2 regions of the Bifidobacterium sp. LH_743 genome follow, and region 2 is predicted to be linked to the other one. Evidence: riboswitches for the same ligand, from Rfam matches in the RefSeq annotation. Region 2 holds a riboswitch; the other holds the start of a gene.
The links. Region 2 has a riboswitch for thiamine pyrophosphate ahead of thiM (hydroxyethylthiazole kinase). Riboswitches for the same ligand answer to the same signal wherever they lie in the genome.
Positions count from the first base shown of each region.

Region 1: another riboswitch for thiamine pyrophosphate. It lies ahead of AC1ATL_RS06735 (solute carrier family 23 protein); the one in region 2 lies ahead of thiM (hydroxyethylthiazole kinase).

Region 1 covers NZ_JBKESZ010000004.1:96,689-105,007, forward strand. Annotated here, with positions in the region: gene AC1ATL_RS06720 (SDR family oxidoreductase) at 1-429, opposite strand, end outside; gene AC1ATL_RS06725 (acyl-CoA reductase) at 484-2,001, opposite strand; gene AC1ATL_RS06730 (LuxE/PaaK family acyltransferase) at 1,998-3,140, opposite strand; gene AC1ATL_RS06735 (solute carrier family 23 protein) at 3,196-4,596, opposite strand; TPP riboswitch at 4,687-4,786, opposite strand; gene AC1ATL_RS06740 (ABC transporter ATP-binding protein) at 4,907-5,602, opposite strand; gene AC1ATL_RS06745 (ABC transporter permease) at 5,640-7,355, opposite strand; gene AC1ATL_RS06750 (TrmH family RNA methyltransferase) at 7,555-8,319, shown strand, end outside.
Region 2 covers NZ_JBKESZ010000005.1:81,243-89,561, reverse strand. Annotated here, with positions in the region: gene thiC (phosphomethylpyrimidine synthase ThiC) at 1-889, opposite strand, end outside; gene thiM (hydroxyethylthiazole kinase) at 1,005-1,937, opposite strand; TPP riboswitch at 1,928-2,040, opposite strand; gene AC1ATL_RS07770 (MerR family transcriptional regulator) at 2,218-2,661, opposite strand; gene AC1ATL_RS07765 (aldo/keto reductase) at 2,906-3,766, shown strand; gene AC1ATL_RS07760 (DUF805 domain-containing protein) at 4,176-5,102, opposite strand; gene AC1ATL_RS07755 (hypothetical protein) at 5,292-6,443, opposite strand; gene AC1ATL_RS07750 (hypothetical protein) at 6,541-8,319, opposite strand, start outside.

The DNA.
Region 1 (8,319 bases), on a different contig from region 2:
CTGTGGCAGCACCGCCTCGCATGTGTTGTACGCGCCTTTGAGACAGCCCTCCAGCTGTGCCGCGTAATTGTTCCACCCGATCGCGTCGAAGGTCCTGCGGTTGCGCGGATCGAACGAGTAGTGCGCGAACGCGTTGTTGACGAGAATGTCCAATCCGCCGAACGTGGTGACTGTGGTGGAGACCATGTCCCGTACCTGTCCGGCGTCGGTGACATCGGCCTTGCAGGTGATCACGCGTCCGGCCGCATCGCAGTCGTCCATGATATGTCGCGCGCATTGTTGCGCGCGCTCGTCATCGCTGACATAGTCGATGACCACGCATGCTCCGGCTTGGACCAGACGTCGCGCGATGGCCGCGCCGATGCCGCGGCTCGCGCCCGTCACCACAGCCACACGTCCATCCAATGGCAGAAGATCAGAGTGCTGCATGGGAATTCCTTTCGATTCGAGGAAGAAGTTTTTTACGGGATGACATGGATGGAATCACTCGACATCCATGTCGAAACCGTCGCAGTACACGTCGGTGTTGCGTTCGATGTCGACCGCATGCACCAGATCAAGCAGATTGAAGCCGCCATCATGATGCCATCCAGATTTCGCACGATTCATCTCGCCAAGGGGACATATGCGATCGATGCCCATGGCGCCGACGCGCTGCGCAACCGCAAACAGCCTGTCCGGCTCCAATGCCACGCCACAGGTCTGCAGCCATTGCGTGTAGGGACGCAAAACCGGCAGCGCGTCCTCCACGTGATCCACCGCCACGACATTGATGGTGCGGTTCAACGGCGTGGAGAGGGAATCGGCCATGCCGACCGACGGATAGTACAGTACCGTCCAATCGGTGTCCGAACGTGATTGGATGACGAACGGGTCGTCCGACGCCATGGAATCATCATCGGATTCGCAGGCGCCGGCCAGCGGGCCTGCACCCAGCATCAGGGCTTTCATCTGCACTGCCGAACGAAGCCGCTGGATGGCCAGTGATTCCTCCTCGGAAGGTGTGGAACGGGGATATTTACGCTGTTGGGATTCCAGTTCGCAGGCGAGCAGTTCCGCGACATGGGCGGGAGGCACGGCGCCGCCGCGTTCCACGAACATGGTTTGCGGCGCCAGACAGCTCTGCTGATCATATGTGGCGACATCGATCGCCATACGGTGCACGGTATCGGCATACAGATCCGCGCGAAGAGCCTCATGACCGATCAGGGCGAAGCCGATCTTCGCGCCGTAGCTCAGGAATGGCTTGCCGGCACGCACACGAGGACGAATCGCCTCGGTGGTATGCGAGGAGCCGTATGCGATCACCGCGTCCGCCTCGTCGATCGCAGCATCCTCCAAATCCACTGTGCCTCCATGCCAAGGCACAATCGCCATCGCATCCGCCATATCGGGATCGACACTTGCCAGGGAACGGGCGAACAGCACCGGCATCAGCGGCTCGTCGAACGACGATTTGCCGAGAATCGAGCTTTTCGTCAACAAGGACATCGTCATGCTCCATACCGGAATGCCCGGCACATTGCTGGAGAACACATGGAACGACAGTTCCGGACCGTACAGGCGAGTGTATCCGCCCGAACGGTTCGGACGGTACTCGTCGAGCATCTGCGGGCAATCCAATTCGTCATCCACGAAACGCAGCAGCTCACGTCTGCGGAACATACGCATGTACCGTTTCAACTCGATACGCACCATGGAAGCGTCATAGCCGGTGATTACGGGAATGAGACGTTCCGCGAGCCTGCGTTCCGAGTACGATGGGTCGGTCCACAGCTCGACCGCCTGCGCGATGGCGTTCACGATCCTATCCGTGGAATATCGTGCCAGCGTCCCCTCGCGATGCCGACGTACCGAATCAGCCAGCGCATGCACCGTGGAAGCGTCAAGACGGGGGAAACGCAGCGTCACCGCATCGCCGTCAGGCAACGAAACGTCTCGCGTGTCGAAATCGGAGAACGCGAAATCGCGAGGCGCGTGGAAAACATCAACGACATTCATGCGTTGGCCGCCATCACCTCGTCGACGGTGATCGAGCAGCCGCGCGCCTCGGCACCCTTCGCACGGCCATTCAACTCATAACCGTGTTCCGTGCGCACGCCCAGATCCTCCGTCAGAATCGCCAGACAGGAATTCCAATTCGCCAGATCGTAATGCGCGATCACACCTTGTTTTCCATCGGCTACCGGCGTGAGCGTGGCCGGATCAAGGAACACCGAACGTACCCATGACGGTGTCTCCTTCAGATAATTCGACGATCCATCCGTGTAATAGGACAGGATGTTCTGATCGTAGATCTGGGAGCTCAGCTCCGTCATGCCGTACATGTTCACGCAATGCGTGCGCCGCACTCCGAACACGCGTCCGAACGCCGCATACAGGTCGTCGACGGTCATATCGGTGCGGGTGCTTTTGAAACCGCCCGTGTCGAATATGCGCGAATCGGCTGCGAGACGATAGGCCTTGCCCTGCTTGTCCAGATAATCCAGCAGATACAGGTAGGCCGAAGACGCGCCCATCAGCATCACCGGCTCATTGTCGGCTGAAGCCTTGTCGAGGAAACGCTCGACACCGGTGAAATCAAGACCATCCTCATGGAAGAAGAAGCCACTGCCGTCGGCGCCGCACTCCTGAACGGCACGGGTCAGATACCGTGATAGCGACGAATGCTTGTTCATATCCCATGCGGGGGAGAGCACCGCGATGCGGATGCGCTCGCGGTCGGGCATGATGAAATGCCTGAACGGCACGATCATCGATTCGTCCCATACCTCAAGATCGGGATGGAAATTGCGGCCACGTTGACCGGGATGCGTGGTGCCGCTGGTGGTGAACACGGCCTCGCAATCATTTTCCGGCACGGAGGTGAGCGTCAGCATCTTGAAGCCGTCGACCGGCATGGGCGGAATCCGCATCCAGCTGGAGAGCGTCTGCGGAGTCACGCGTTTGGACATGCAGTAGGCGCGGTAGGGGAGATTATGCTCGAACTGGAAGGAGAAGATGCGTCTGGCCAGCTTGTCGAACGCATCATCCGGCGCTTTGTCGCAACCGTATCGTGATATGAAGTCAAGCACTTCCCGCTTGATGTCCGCCTTCTGCTCGTCGAGTGTTGCAGATTCCTGCGATTGCTGTGCCTCCATGTGGTGTCCCTTTCGTATGTCCTTATATACAATTCCGATGCCGTGGCTGTGCCGATTATTCCGTTTGATTCGTGCGTTCCGCCGTCCTTGCACGTCGTACGATCATATCCGGCAGATCGATGATGAGCGCCTTGAGAATCACCACGCTGAAGGCTCCGACCAGGATCGAGTTCGAGAAGAACACATGCGCTCCGCCCTCGAGTCCGCTGAGCGCGTTCGGCAGGGCGATGCCGAGCAGTAGGGAAAGCCCTATCACCACTTGGTTGCGATCGTTGCCTTCCACTTTGCGCAGCGTGTTGAAGCCGGTGCTGATAAGGCTGGCCGCGGCCGGTAGGAAGATGCCGCCGATCACAGGGGACGGGATAAGAGAAAGTACCGCGCCGGCCTTCGGAATGAATCCCAGGACCACGAACACCACGCCTGCGATGATCACCGGCACACGGGTGCGTGTCCTGCCTTCGTCGGTGACCTTGAGCAACGCGACGTTTTGCGGATATGCGGTGGTGGTGAAGCCGCCAATCAGCGAGGAGATAGCCGATCCCGCAGCCTCGCCGGCAAGCCCATAGCGCACCTGGCGATTCTCAAGCTTCGTGCCCTGAATCTCCGTGGCGGCCTGATATACGCCGAGCGCCTCCATGATGGCTACCAGGTATGCGATGAGGAAAGGCACGAAAACGGCAGCGTTGAAATCGAAACCACCATATGGCATGAATTTTGGCAGACCAAGCCACGGCTTGGACGACACTTCGGAGAAATCGGCCATGCCGAACGCCAACGACATCGCCGTTCCCACAACCAGCGCGATCAGATACGACAACGCCTTCGCCATGCCCTTGCCGAATTGCGAGAGCGCCACCACCAGAACGCAGGTGACGATGGAAACAGCCAGCGTTTTCGGTTCGGCGAAACCCTTGTCACCGGGTGCGCCGCCAAGGAATTCGCTCAACGTGAAGCTCGACAGCGACACACCGACGAGGAAGATGACCACGCCCGACACGATCGGGGCGAACAGGAAGCGCAGCCTCTCGATCACGCGTGTCAGGCACAGCACTAGGAAAATCAGCGAGCTGATGAAGATGGACGTGCCCGCCGCGGCAAGCGACCCAGCCGTTCCCGCTGCAATCATCAGCGCGTCGAACGCGGCCGAAGGACCCTGCACGATGGGAAGACGTACCAGCTTGGTGGCTTGGATGAGCGTGACCAAGCCGGACACGATGAAAATGGCGTTCACCATATTCGAAGACAGCGCCAGAGGAAGACCGATCGCTCCGGCCACGAACACCGGGTCGAGCCATACGTTCGACACGAGCACGTGTTGCAGGCCGAGCAGGGCGTTTTTAGGCGTGAGCCTGCCGGAAGTGCCCTTATCTCCGGTTGCCACGGATGCGGCCCCGTCCTGCGACCGATTCGTGGATTGTGATTGCTTCGCCGTCGGCGATGGCATTGTGCTGGCCATGGGCATCCTCCGATTTCCGTGTTGCCGCTTTCGTATGCTGCGATGATTCGTCGAGACACAGAAGGCGCGCTTGCACGGAGCATGGCCATGCATGTGACCGGTACCATCCCTACGCAGGCATTATCCTGATCAGGTTGAAGGGTTCGGGCCTTGCCCGTCTCAGCCGCATTCGGCGCCCCTGTAGTCGAAAGTCCAATGGTAGCGTCACCGTCCAACAAGACAAGGCGACGGATGGTTTCCCCGCGTGGTGCCGATGATGGGAATGCCGTCCGTCGCCTTGTCTTGCCGCTCTTGTCTGCTTAGGCTGTCCTTAGCCGTTTCGCTTTCCGCGTCGCCTGATCGGCGCCAATTCGAACACCTCGTCCGACGCTTTGGCCACTTCCGGACTGTGCGTCACGATGATGACGCAGCGGTTCCCATCATGCGCGAGCGCTTGGAAGATGCCCATGATGTCGTCCTGGGTGGCGAGGTCGAGGTTGCCGGTCGGCTCGTCCGCCACGATGATGGCCGGATCGTAGCTGAGCGCCCGGGCTATCGCCACGCGCTGCTGTTCGCCGCCGGACAGATGCAGGATGCGTTCGTTGGCGTATTCCTTGGGTAGATGCACTTGCTTGAGCAGTTCGTTGACTATGTCCTTCTTCGGTCTGTCGAAGGATTTGCCGGACGCGTCCATCGACAGGATGACGTTCTCGGCAACGGTGAGGTTGGGCAGCAGGTTGAAACTTTGGAATATCACGCCGATATCGTGGCTGCGGAAACGATAACGGTCCCGTTTGGCCAGATCCTCCCCGTCGATCAGCACCTTGCCCTCCGTGGGGACGGCGAGACCCGAGATGAGTGAGAGCAGCGTGGTCTTGCCCGCTCCCGACGGTCCGGTGATGGCATGCACCTTGCCGGCATGGAAGTCATGGCTGATGTTCTTCAGCACGCGTTTGCCGCCTTTGGTGTAGGCATAGCTGACGTCGTCGAGGCGGAGTGTCGGCGTATCCGTGGTTTTCGTTGTCATGGGGAATCCTTTCGGGAAAAGATGTGTGGTCGTGCGATCAGGAACGGTCTGCGAGAATCTGCAGCGGCTCGTAGCGCAGTACGAACACCACCGCTACCAGTGCCGCGACCAGTGTCAGTCCCAGTCCGACGAGCAGCAGTTGCCCGACCACCTTGAGATTGACGGTCGCGTTGACGGAGGAGACATAGTCCACGGCGCGGCCCATCATGCCAGGTCCGCCCTGCGTCCGCCGCTGGGACGCCCCGCCATTGTCGTTGTCGGTCGCCGCGGAGCCGTCGCCGGAATCGGAACTGTTCTTGGATTCGTTGGAATCGCCAGGCTTCGTCATATCCCTGCCGAACTGTTCGCGCTGGCTGCTCTGCTGCGACTGCTGCTGCTCGACCTGGCTGGCAAGCAGCTGGTTGGACACCGGCACGGACGCGGCCGCGCCAACCCCCGCTCCTATGGCAAGACCGATCATGGTGACGATGAGCAGTTCCAATGTGAACTGCGCCGCCACCTTCACCTTGTTCACGCCGATGGCGGTGAGCACGCCGATCTCGTATTTGCGCTCGCGTACGTTGAGCAGGGTTATGACCACCAGCACGACCGCGCCGACGGCCAGCACCACGATCAGCAGCGTCAGGGCGAACTTCGAGAGGTTGTTCAATGGCACCAGGCTGGATTCGTAGTTTTCCACATCCGCGGAGGAAACGGTGTAGTCACTGCTCAGGCCTGCCTTTTTGGCGTCTTTGGCGAATGTCTCGTAATCGGATTTGCTGGAGCATACGTAGGTGTAGCTGAGCTGGGCGGCGGAATCGGAATCGGCGTCGGCATCAAGTCCCAGTGATTTCAGCGTGGACGCGGACGTGTAGATGGCGTTGGCCGGGTCGGAGGCTGTGGAACGCATCGGCCCTCCCATCTGCTGGGACGAGTCGGTGGAGTTTTTGTAGATGCCGACGATGGTGAGCTTGTAGGTGGTGTCTGAATCGTTGGTGTCGGACACGGTGACGGTGTCGCCGACGGAGAGGTTGTTGAAATCGGCGAGCGATTTGGAGATGATGACATCGCCATCGCTGTTTGCGCCGTATCCGAACACTTTGCCGTCCACCATGGTGAAGCTGCCGTTGGACGCGTTGGACACGGCCTCATCGGACGAGAAGCCGACCAATGAGAAATCGCCGGATACCATGGCTCCTCCGTCTTGACCGGACATGCCGCCACCGTCGCTCATCTTGCCGTCGGGCGGAGTGGATTGGCCATTCTGCTTGCCGGAAGCATCCGTGTCGTCGGAGCCGTCGCCGGACTTCTTGGCATTGTCGGAGCCGCTTGATTCGGACGAATTGTCCGAATCGCTGACCGGCTGGAAATTGTCGGTGGCGGAAAGCCCCGTGGTCTCCGTGTAATACGTGGATTTAACGGCCGAGGACGCCTTCGCGTATTTCTGGTAGTCGGCGAGTGAAAGCTGTTTGTCGGCCAAGGCGGACCGCATCGCATCGAAGTCGGGCTTGCCGTCGGTTTCGGATGAATCGGACGAGTCGGAATCCGTTGTGGCCTGCTGTCTCGATTCGTTGATGAGTTTGCTTCTGTCGAGGATGATCTGAGCGGTGACGGTGGTGTCTGCCAGACCGTTCGTTCTGGCGGTGGTTGCGGCTTGACGGATGGAAAGACCGATTGTGGCGGCGGCCGCGATGATGGTAACGATGACGATGATGAGAATGTTGCGGCCCTTGTTGCGGGTGACGCTTTTCCACGCGTTCCTGAGGACGAACATGGTGGTTTTCCTTATGTCTTATCGGTTGATGGTTCGCGCCGCTCGCGATCGGCGTTTAAGCCGATGGTAAAAACCGTATCTTGGCGTACGGCAGAAAGATGCTTTGCCGACGCTGGAACGTGACTGGGTGTTTGCTGAATGCCTCAAAACATGACATGTCTGCGCCTCAAACCGCTTCGAAGGTGTTAGGCTAATGCGCATGCCAATTAAATCCGAAGTCATTGCAAACCCGAAGGCGGAACGTATCCGCAGGGTCGCTGAACTCGCCGACCGCAAAGGACGCAAACGTTCCGGACGGTTCATGGTGGAAGGGCCGCAGTCGGTGCGCGAATTGCTTGCCTGGCATCCCGACCTGGTCGAGGACCTGTATGTGGAGGTCGTCTCCGCAGAGCCGGATGCGACCTTCATCACCCCGATCGCGGCGCAGATGGCAGGGAAGGCTATGCAGGCCGGCGCCTATGTGCATAAGGTGACGCACGATGTCATGCGACGTATGAGTTCCGATGCGCAAGGCGTGCTCGCCGTCGCCGACATGCGTGCTTTCCTTGATTCCGCCGTCATCGATGGAAACTCGGACGAGCATACGATGGTCGCGGCGTTTTGGCAGGTGCGAGACCCGGGCAATGCCGGCACCGTCATCCGGTCCGCCGATGCGGCCGGTTGCGCAGGCGTGGTGCTGGTCGACGATTGCGTGGACATCTTCAATCCGAAGGTGATTCGTTCTACGGCCGGTTCGCTGTTCCATCTGCCGGTCGTCACCATGGGCACGGACGAATATTTCGATTGGTGCGCCGAGCATGGACTTGCCGTCTATGCGGCCGACGTATATGGCACCGACGCGCGTCCGCCGGAACCGCTTACGGATGTGCTCGCCGTGCCGCAATCGCTTTCACAGGCCAAAACGGTGCTTTTCGGCAATGAGGCTCGCGGATTGGACAAGGATGTGTTGGAACGTGCGGACAGG
Region 2 (8,319 bases):
CACGTTGCTTGGAACCACGGGCGGCGATGTCCACACGCTGCTGCTTCGCCAGTTTGGATGCGGCCTTGGCCTCCTTGGCGTTTGTGAACTTCTTCTCGGTTGCTTCGACGGGCTTCTCGGCCGGGGTCGCAGCTTTCACACGCGGAGCATAGCCGTGCTTCCTGTCGCCGCGCACCGCCTTCCACCGCGTCACCATCTCACGGGTGGCTGCTTCCGGATCGTCCGCGCCCGCGATCGCGGACACCACGAACCAGCCGGCGGCCTTGGAGCGTGCCAGCATCTCCATATCATCGGCATGCACGCCGCCGCCGACGACCACGGGAAATTCGCTTGCCGTGCAAATCGTGTTGATCTGCTCCTCGTCGAGCGTATGTCCGGAACCGTCGTTGCCGCCCACGGAGGCCTCCGGCTTGGTGGTGGACACATGCAATGGGCCGGCGCCGATATAGTCGATGCAGCCGTCCGGCAGCTCGTTGATAAGCTTCACCAGGCTTTCGGTTTCCGCGGACAGGCCGACGATGGCGTCCTCGCCGAGCAGCGCGCGGGCCTCGCGTGGTTCCATATCGGTCTGGCCGATGTGCACGCCGTCCACCTTGATGCCCTTGTTGCGGGCCTGCCACACCACGTCCACGCGGTCGTCGATGACGAACGCCACGGAATCGGACTTGCCGTTGTCTTCGATGATCTGGGCGATGTCGCGGGCCATCTCGGTGATGTCCTTCGCGTCGGCATCCTTGGCACGCAGCTGGATGAACGTCGCGCCGCCGCGCAAAGCGTCATCGACCACGTCCGTCACCGGTCGGCCCTTGCAATCCTGAGGGCCGACCACGAAATATGCGCTCATGTCGAAACAGTCGCGCATGGATGCATATGGATAGTTATCCATTATTTTCCCCTTTTTATATTGAGTAAGTGCTCCAGAAGAAGTCTTATGATCATATGCAATCGTATATATTCCGTATATACGATTGTGGTTATGTGAAAATTAATCCCGAGAATCGGAATCAGACGGTTTCGTTGATTTCGGACGTGGCCACCTGATCGGCGGTGACGTTCCACAGTGCATCGAGCAACGCCACCTGGAACGAACCCGGACCGTTCGACTGCGTCTGCGCGATTTCGGACGCGCGGTCATACAGCAACGATGCGGCCAGCGCCGCGACAAGCGGTTCGGCCACGGCGAGATACGTTGCGGTCACGCCGCCGAGCGAGCAGCCGGCGCCGGTGATTTTCGTCATCATCGCGCTGCCGCCGGGCAGGCGGAAAGTATGGTCTCCGTCGGTCACCAGATCGACCGCGCCGGATACCGCGACCGCGCCCTTGCCGATGGGGGAGTGCTTCGCCAGATGACGGGCGATGCGCTTGGCCGCGTCGACAGCCGAATCAACCGCATCGACGGCTTCCACACCCGCGGGGCGGGTGGTCGGATTGTCCTGTTCGGCGTTGGCGAGACCCCACATCGCGTCGAGTGCGATGATCTCGCTGGCGTTGCCGCGCACGATGGTCGGCGGATATGTGCGGAACGATTCGAGAATGGCCGTGCGCGTCTCGCCGATGCCGGCCGCGACCGGGTCGAGCACCCACGTCTTACCGTTCTTATGCAGTTTGTATGCGATTTCGGGCAACGCGTCCTTGAAGAACGGCAGCAACGTGCCCACGTTGATGTAGTTGGATCCGGCGATTTCGGCGGTGGCGATCACGTCATCCGGCAGATAGCTCATGGCGGCCGTGCCGCCGGCGGCGAGCTGCGCGTTGGCCACCAAGTTGATGGTCACGAAATTGGTGAACGACTGCGCCAGCGGCGTCTGCTCGCGTACGTCGATGACGGCTTTCCTGATTGCCTCGCGGATTGGATCGGTGGCCGGAACGGATGTCACGCCATCGCTATGGTTGATTCCGTTGCCATCGGTGCCGTCGGCATATGAGTCAATGCTCATGATCTGCTCCCTACGTTGGTCCTAACCAACAGGTTCAAAGGGTCAGGCGTCGCGCCTATCTCAGCTTGCCGGACTTGGCCGTCAAGCACCCCCGCATGTTTACAACAGTGCTTAATCTATCTGCGTCCCTTGACAGGTGTAATTCCGTAGGTGTTTTTGGGCTTCCATAGGTGGTTGCTGCCGGATAAGCGCCGGCGAGATGCCTGGAATTAGGCGTTTGCTCGTGTCCGGATTCGAAGCTGACCGTCTACGGAACGCAAAAATCACCTACGAAATGCTGTCAGTCGCTCTGCGTTGTGTCTATGACGTTGCTGCAATATGCCGTCCTGCCGGCGGTCACGTCTTCGTAGAAGCGCTGTTTTTCGTCGATGTAGGCGATGGCTTTGCGCAGTCCCTCCAGTTGCGCTTCTAGGTGCTCGCGTTTTTCTGCAAGGATTTCCTGCCGTTCCGGTATCGACGACTCACCTTCAAGACAGAGCTGCGTGTAGTGTTGCATCTCTTTGATGCCTAGGCCACATCGTTTGAGACATGTCAGGCCGTTGATCCATGCGATGCATCGTTCATCGAAGACGCGTCGATTGTTGTGATCCCGCTTGAGACCCGGCACGAGCCCTGAATTGCAATAGAACTTCAATGCCTCGTAGTTCATGCCGGTCAGTTCGCAGGCCTGCTTCATCGTGTAGGTTTTCATGTTTTCGCGGAGTGGTATTGCCGTGATTGCCATACATGGCTCCTTTCGGATGCTGCGCGGTGGGACGTTCGGTGGGCGCCACCGGATGAGGTTGGGCTTGGGGCGCGCATTTTGTTTTTGCTTGCGCTCATCATGTCACGCTTCCGGTTGTACTTACCGGTAGATGGTACCGGCGAGTCGTAATTTGACCGGTAGCGACTACCGGATTCTATCGTTAGGGGCATCTCCGGCACATATACCGGTGTTTGATATCAGCGAACTTATGGAAGGAAAAACGATGGAGTATGTGAAACTTGCCAATGGCGTCGAAATCCCGAAGATAGGCTATGGCGTCTTCCAAATCGGCAAGGACGATGCCCCGCGTTGCGTGCGCGAGGCCATTGAGACCGGGTACCGTCATATCGACACCGCGCAGTCGTACTTCAACGAGGCCGAAGTCGGTCAAGGCATCAAGGATTCCGGCATCGACCGCAAGGAGCTGTTCCTCACCACCAAGATCTGGATCAGCAACTACGGTTATGAGAACACGCTGAAGTCTGTCGATGTGTCCTTGAAGAAGCTCGGCACCGACTATCTCGACCTAGTTTTGCTGCACCAGCCGTTCTCCGATACCTACGGCGCATGGCGAGCACTGGAAAAGCTTTACAAGGACGGCGTGATTCGTGCCATCGGCGTAAGCAACTTCTACCCGGACCGTCTGGCCGACATGGTCGCCTTCAACGAGATCGCCCCCATGGTCAACCAGGTCGAGACCAACCCGTTCAACCAGCAGATCGAAGCCCGCGAGAACATGGTCAAGCGTGGTGTGGCACAGGAGGCATGGGCGCCGTTCGGGGAGGGCATGCAGAACATGTTCTCCAATCCCACCCTGGCTAAGATTGGCGAGGCGCGCGGTAAGTCCGTCGCCCAGGTGATCCTGCGCTGGCTCACCCAGCGCGACATCGTCGCCCTGCCCAAGTCCACACACAAGGAGCGTATGGAGGAGAATCTGAACATCTTCGATTTCCGACTCTCCGACGACGAGATGGCAACCATCGCGGGACTCGACACCAAGACCAGCATGTTCTTCCGTCACGACACCCCCGAAGCGGTCGACCGCTTCGTCGGCTACGTCAAGGATCGCACCGGTCGCGAGTGATTCCGACCTCTGATTTTCCAGAGCGCCGGCCGGAACGGCGGGTGCTCGACGCCGACGTGCATCCGCCGAACGTTTTGCCGGAATATAACGGTATGGCCTATGAGGGGATGGCTACGCATCGTAGCAGGCGGGAGGTTGGCGAATGCATTGGAATTGGAAGGATAGAGCATGAGCAGCGGATGCATGGTGCAAGCGTATTGACCGAAAAGAATAGTCTTCTATGGAATCTCTTGCATTTGTGCTTTGACCGCGTTTTGGCTGCGGTGCAGCCTTGGGTGGGCTGCGATAGTTGGTTATTTTGTGGGCTCATTGCATCTGCCGCTTCTGTCGACGGGGTTGATGACAACAGAGGCGGCATGGATGGATGCGTTGTGGTTGGATTTTCCTTCGTCAAGATTGGGCGCTTTGCCTATTCTTCCCATTCCGTTCCGGACGGATTCCGGGATGGCTGTACGGACTGCGCGCCCAGTTTCGGTGCTGCGCTCGCCGTGGGCTGCGCCATGCCTTGCGGCGCGAACACGGTTCCGCCTCGTGGCGAATAAGCGGGTTGCGGCGCGGCGAAAATGTCCTCATTCCGGACTTCGGCGGAGGTGGAATCGCTCGTGAAATTGGAAGCCGCACTGTATCCGGAGGCTGTCTGCGGACGCCGACCGGCCCGCATGCTGGCCGCCATTTCCATACGTTCGATCGACATCTCGTCGAATCGTGCGCCTTCCGGATCGCTGGGCAAGGCCATGAATATAAGGTAGGCGATAGGTGCGGCGACGATGAGCAGCAAAGCGATGATCACCGCGCCAATACCGGTGCGGATGCCGTCCATCGATCCGTCTCCGCCGATCGCACGCAACGCGCCCATGCCGAGCGTCAACCCTCCGAACCGGCCGATGAGATTGCCTATGCCCGAAACGACGAGCAGCGCGACGAGGACCTTGCCATCCCTGCCGCTGTCATGCAGACGCCGTACGGAAAGGGTGATGAAGGGTACGAACAGCACCACTTTCACGATGGTCTCCACGATATTGGAGGTTCTGTCGTCGATGCTTGACAGTCCGATGAGCACGCCAAGCATGAAAAGCAGCAGCCAGTATGTCAGCAGACACCACCAGAATTCACTGCGCGACGCGCGTCCCTTGGTGTCGAGGAACTTCTTCCAGAATCGCACGTTGGCATCGGCGATATTGCAACCGTATGCAGGAAGATCGAGACTGTGAGCACGGCTGATTTCGGCGTAATCGATGGCGGGTGGTGCCACGGGTGTGCCGGATGCGGCGTAGTAGCTGTTATATTGTTGCGATTGCTGGTCTCCGCTCGTTGTGCCTGATGGTGATGTGTTCATATTGAGGGAGCCATAGGGGTTATATGGATTTTGGGAACCGTACTGGTCTGGTGCCGTCATTGGTTGCCTTTCGACTGGGAAAACGACTTCCGACACATGAATACAGTGAAAACGATAGCATAATCGGATATTTTCCGAGAATCCATATCACGAGCTGGAATATTCCGTATTAGCTCCTGAGATTGCCGCTCACCCACAATTGCCATCGTGGATGGAAGCTGCGATCTGGTCGCTTTGCTCATCCATCGCGTACTCGGCCAGACCTTGCTGTTGTTCGGCGATGCGTCCGCGGTCGGCTCCGAAATACAGCGCGGAATAGGAATTCGTCACCGCTTCCGTACGGTCACCGGCGATCGCGGGCTGTATGGTTCCGCAGGAGATCATGATTGAACGATGCGAAAGCTCATGTTTGACGACATCCACCAACCAGGGGCTTCGCGTGGTCTGCGTCCATGACGGATGTGTGGTGAGGATGTGTACGACGTTCCGTTGCGCACGATCCGATGTCTGACAGTAATACGCCACGGTGAGCTCCTGGGGGAGACCATCGGTCTGTCCGCCGCAGCTGTATTCCATGGTCTGCTCGATCTGCACGCCCATCGTTCCCGCCACGTTCGTAGCGAGCGTGTACCAACCGGCCGGATCAAGGTCGCCATTGAGCGTCGGTACGGCGATTGCCGCGGCGGAGCCTTCCGCGTCATGTAGGTTGGCCACCGCGTCCGACACCTGCTGTTTCACCGTCGAACGTAGCTTTTGCAGCGACTGCAGATCGGTGAGCAGTTCCCGCATGGATGAGTAATGACGGTCCTTCCCGTATCGGTCGATCAGCTCGTTCACCTGCGTCGGATCATCCACCTGCAACAGCCATTGGCCACCATGCTGGGTGAAATCGTCCGCCATGGTTTTGTCCACCGCATCGAGCAGCGTCTTGGTCTGCTTGTCGAGGTTACTCGCCGTGATCCGCATATTGGCAACGGCTTCCTGCTGACGATTGCGATTCAGCGAACCGAGCGCACGCTGCACTGGATCGCGCGTGGTGATCGACTGAATCTCCCTGGTTTTCGCCAACTGGTCGTAGTCGGTGATGTACTGCTGCACGGTTTCGATTTGCGCTGCGTATTCGTCCGGATTCTCCATGCCCTGCGCGAATGCGATACTGTCCTGCGCTGTCTGCCGAATACCCTGCATGGTTTCGATTTGCTGCGTAGCCCAATCGCTTTCGTCTGATGCGGTGCCTTTTTTGAAATACACAGCCGTGACGAATACCGCGCATATGATGACCACAATCAGAATATTTTTGGCGATTCGCAGACCGCGCGAATTCGAATCAGTCAACAGCATAACCTCAGTCTACTGGAGCGTGACGCATCTCGTCGCCGCTCATCTTTTCTATAAACGAATAAAAATCGGACATATGTCGAACACGGATGGCGGGTAATTACTTCCGTTTGGACCCGTCCGGCCAGGCGATGCCCGTATTGGGGGAGTGCATCACGTTCTCGTAGATGTCGTTGCGAACGTAGATGTCGTAGGAGTCGGTCGATCGCTGGTCTTTCCAAGGCGTGACGGTATCGGCGACGTGAACTTTGGTGTAGTCGTTGCGATCGTATCCCAGAACGGAAAAATAGAACGGCTGGTAGATGGTGTCGTAGACTTCCGGCTCGCCCCAGCTTTTCCAAGCGGCAAGATCCTTTTTGCTCTCGTAGGGGTGTTCTATCCAATCCCATGACGCAAAGCTGTGGCCTTTGTACGCGTTCGCCGCAAGATTGTGCTTGAAGTACGGGGCCATTTCCGTCTGTGTCCGTGGCAGCCAGGAAGTGTAATCGATGCAATCGTTTCCGCCGGCGCAGTAACCGCCTTTGTCGATCAATTCGGCGACGCTTGGCGTGGTGTCGGCCGTCTTGACGAGACGGGTCCATCCGGACATCCACCGGTACTTATCCAGATGATAGGTTTTGGCATAGTTCGCCATCGCCCTGGAAGGCGCGTAATCGTAACGGATGTCGCAGATGCTCGCGCTGACAGTCCAATACACGCTGACGAGCATGAGCGCCATTCCAAGTGCTTTCATCAGATTGAAATAGCGTAGCGAGGTTTTTTCTCCAAGCTTACCGATGAACCAATCAGCCAAAGCCAAGCACCGTTTCGGCCAGTCGTCGGCGCTTATGGGTTCCGTCTCGCAGTCGATGGCCAGAATCGCCATGAAGAATCCCAGCACGATGCCGTTGTGATGTGTGGAGAAGTGTTGCATGAACGCGATGCTTATCGCGAGATACGTGGTCAGCAGCAGCGCCATATGATTCCTGCGTCGGCTGATTTGGATGAGGAATGCCCACATCAGTCCGGAGAAAAGCCCCGCCTCGATGACTTGGTCCCATGAAAGCGTCACAAAGTTGAGGGAGGAGCTTGTCTGAATTGATGTGAACAGCGTTTCGGATGGCAGCAGGATCCAAGCGTTGAGGAACTGCTGCCAGATGGGGACCGGTTCGTAGATTCCGTGCATGTCGAAATTGCCGTGGAACACATCCTTCGCTGGAATGACGTCGAGGATCAGAATCACGGCGAACGCCAGCAATACAAGCAAAGCGAAGAACCTTCGCTTATTGTGGATCGGCGAATGGTCGGATTTCAGGAACCCGAGCACCCAGTTGGCTGCGAACATGCCGGCGATCACGATGCCGTACGAGCTGGTCAGGCACAGCAGCATCAGACTGAACACCTCGTGCCAAGGCTTCTTGTTGCGCGTCTTCCAATTGATGGCCACAAGCAGCATCGCGCAGATCATCAGCGCATACGGACGTGAGGTGACGCCGTACTGGTAGCACAGGAAGTAGGAGAACGGCAGTATCGTCTTGAACAGCTCCGGCAGCTTGGTCTTGAATTCGAGCAGCCAGACCATGAGCGTGGCGAAGATCAGGTTGACGCTCTTCAGACCGATTTCGTAGGGAACGCCCAGCTTGGCGGGCACGGCAAGAATCATCCACCACAGCGGCGGGTGCCCCTCGTAGTGGGGGCGTTCCAGAATCATCTCGCGCCATGAGCAGTCGCGCGCTATGAGCCATGCCTGGGCTTCGTCGAACCACGGCTCGTGGAAACACATCACCGTGGCCACCACGATGACATACACGGCGAGAACCACGCAATGCAAATGAAACGGCGTGATCCAATGCCTGGCTTTGCCGAATCGTGTTGTTTTCCCCGCGGCGGTTGCTGTTGC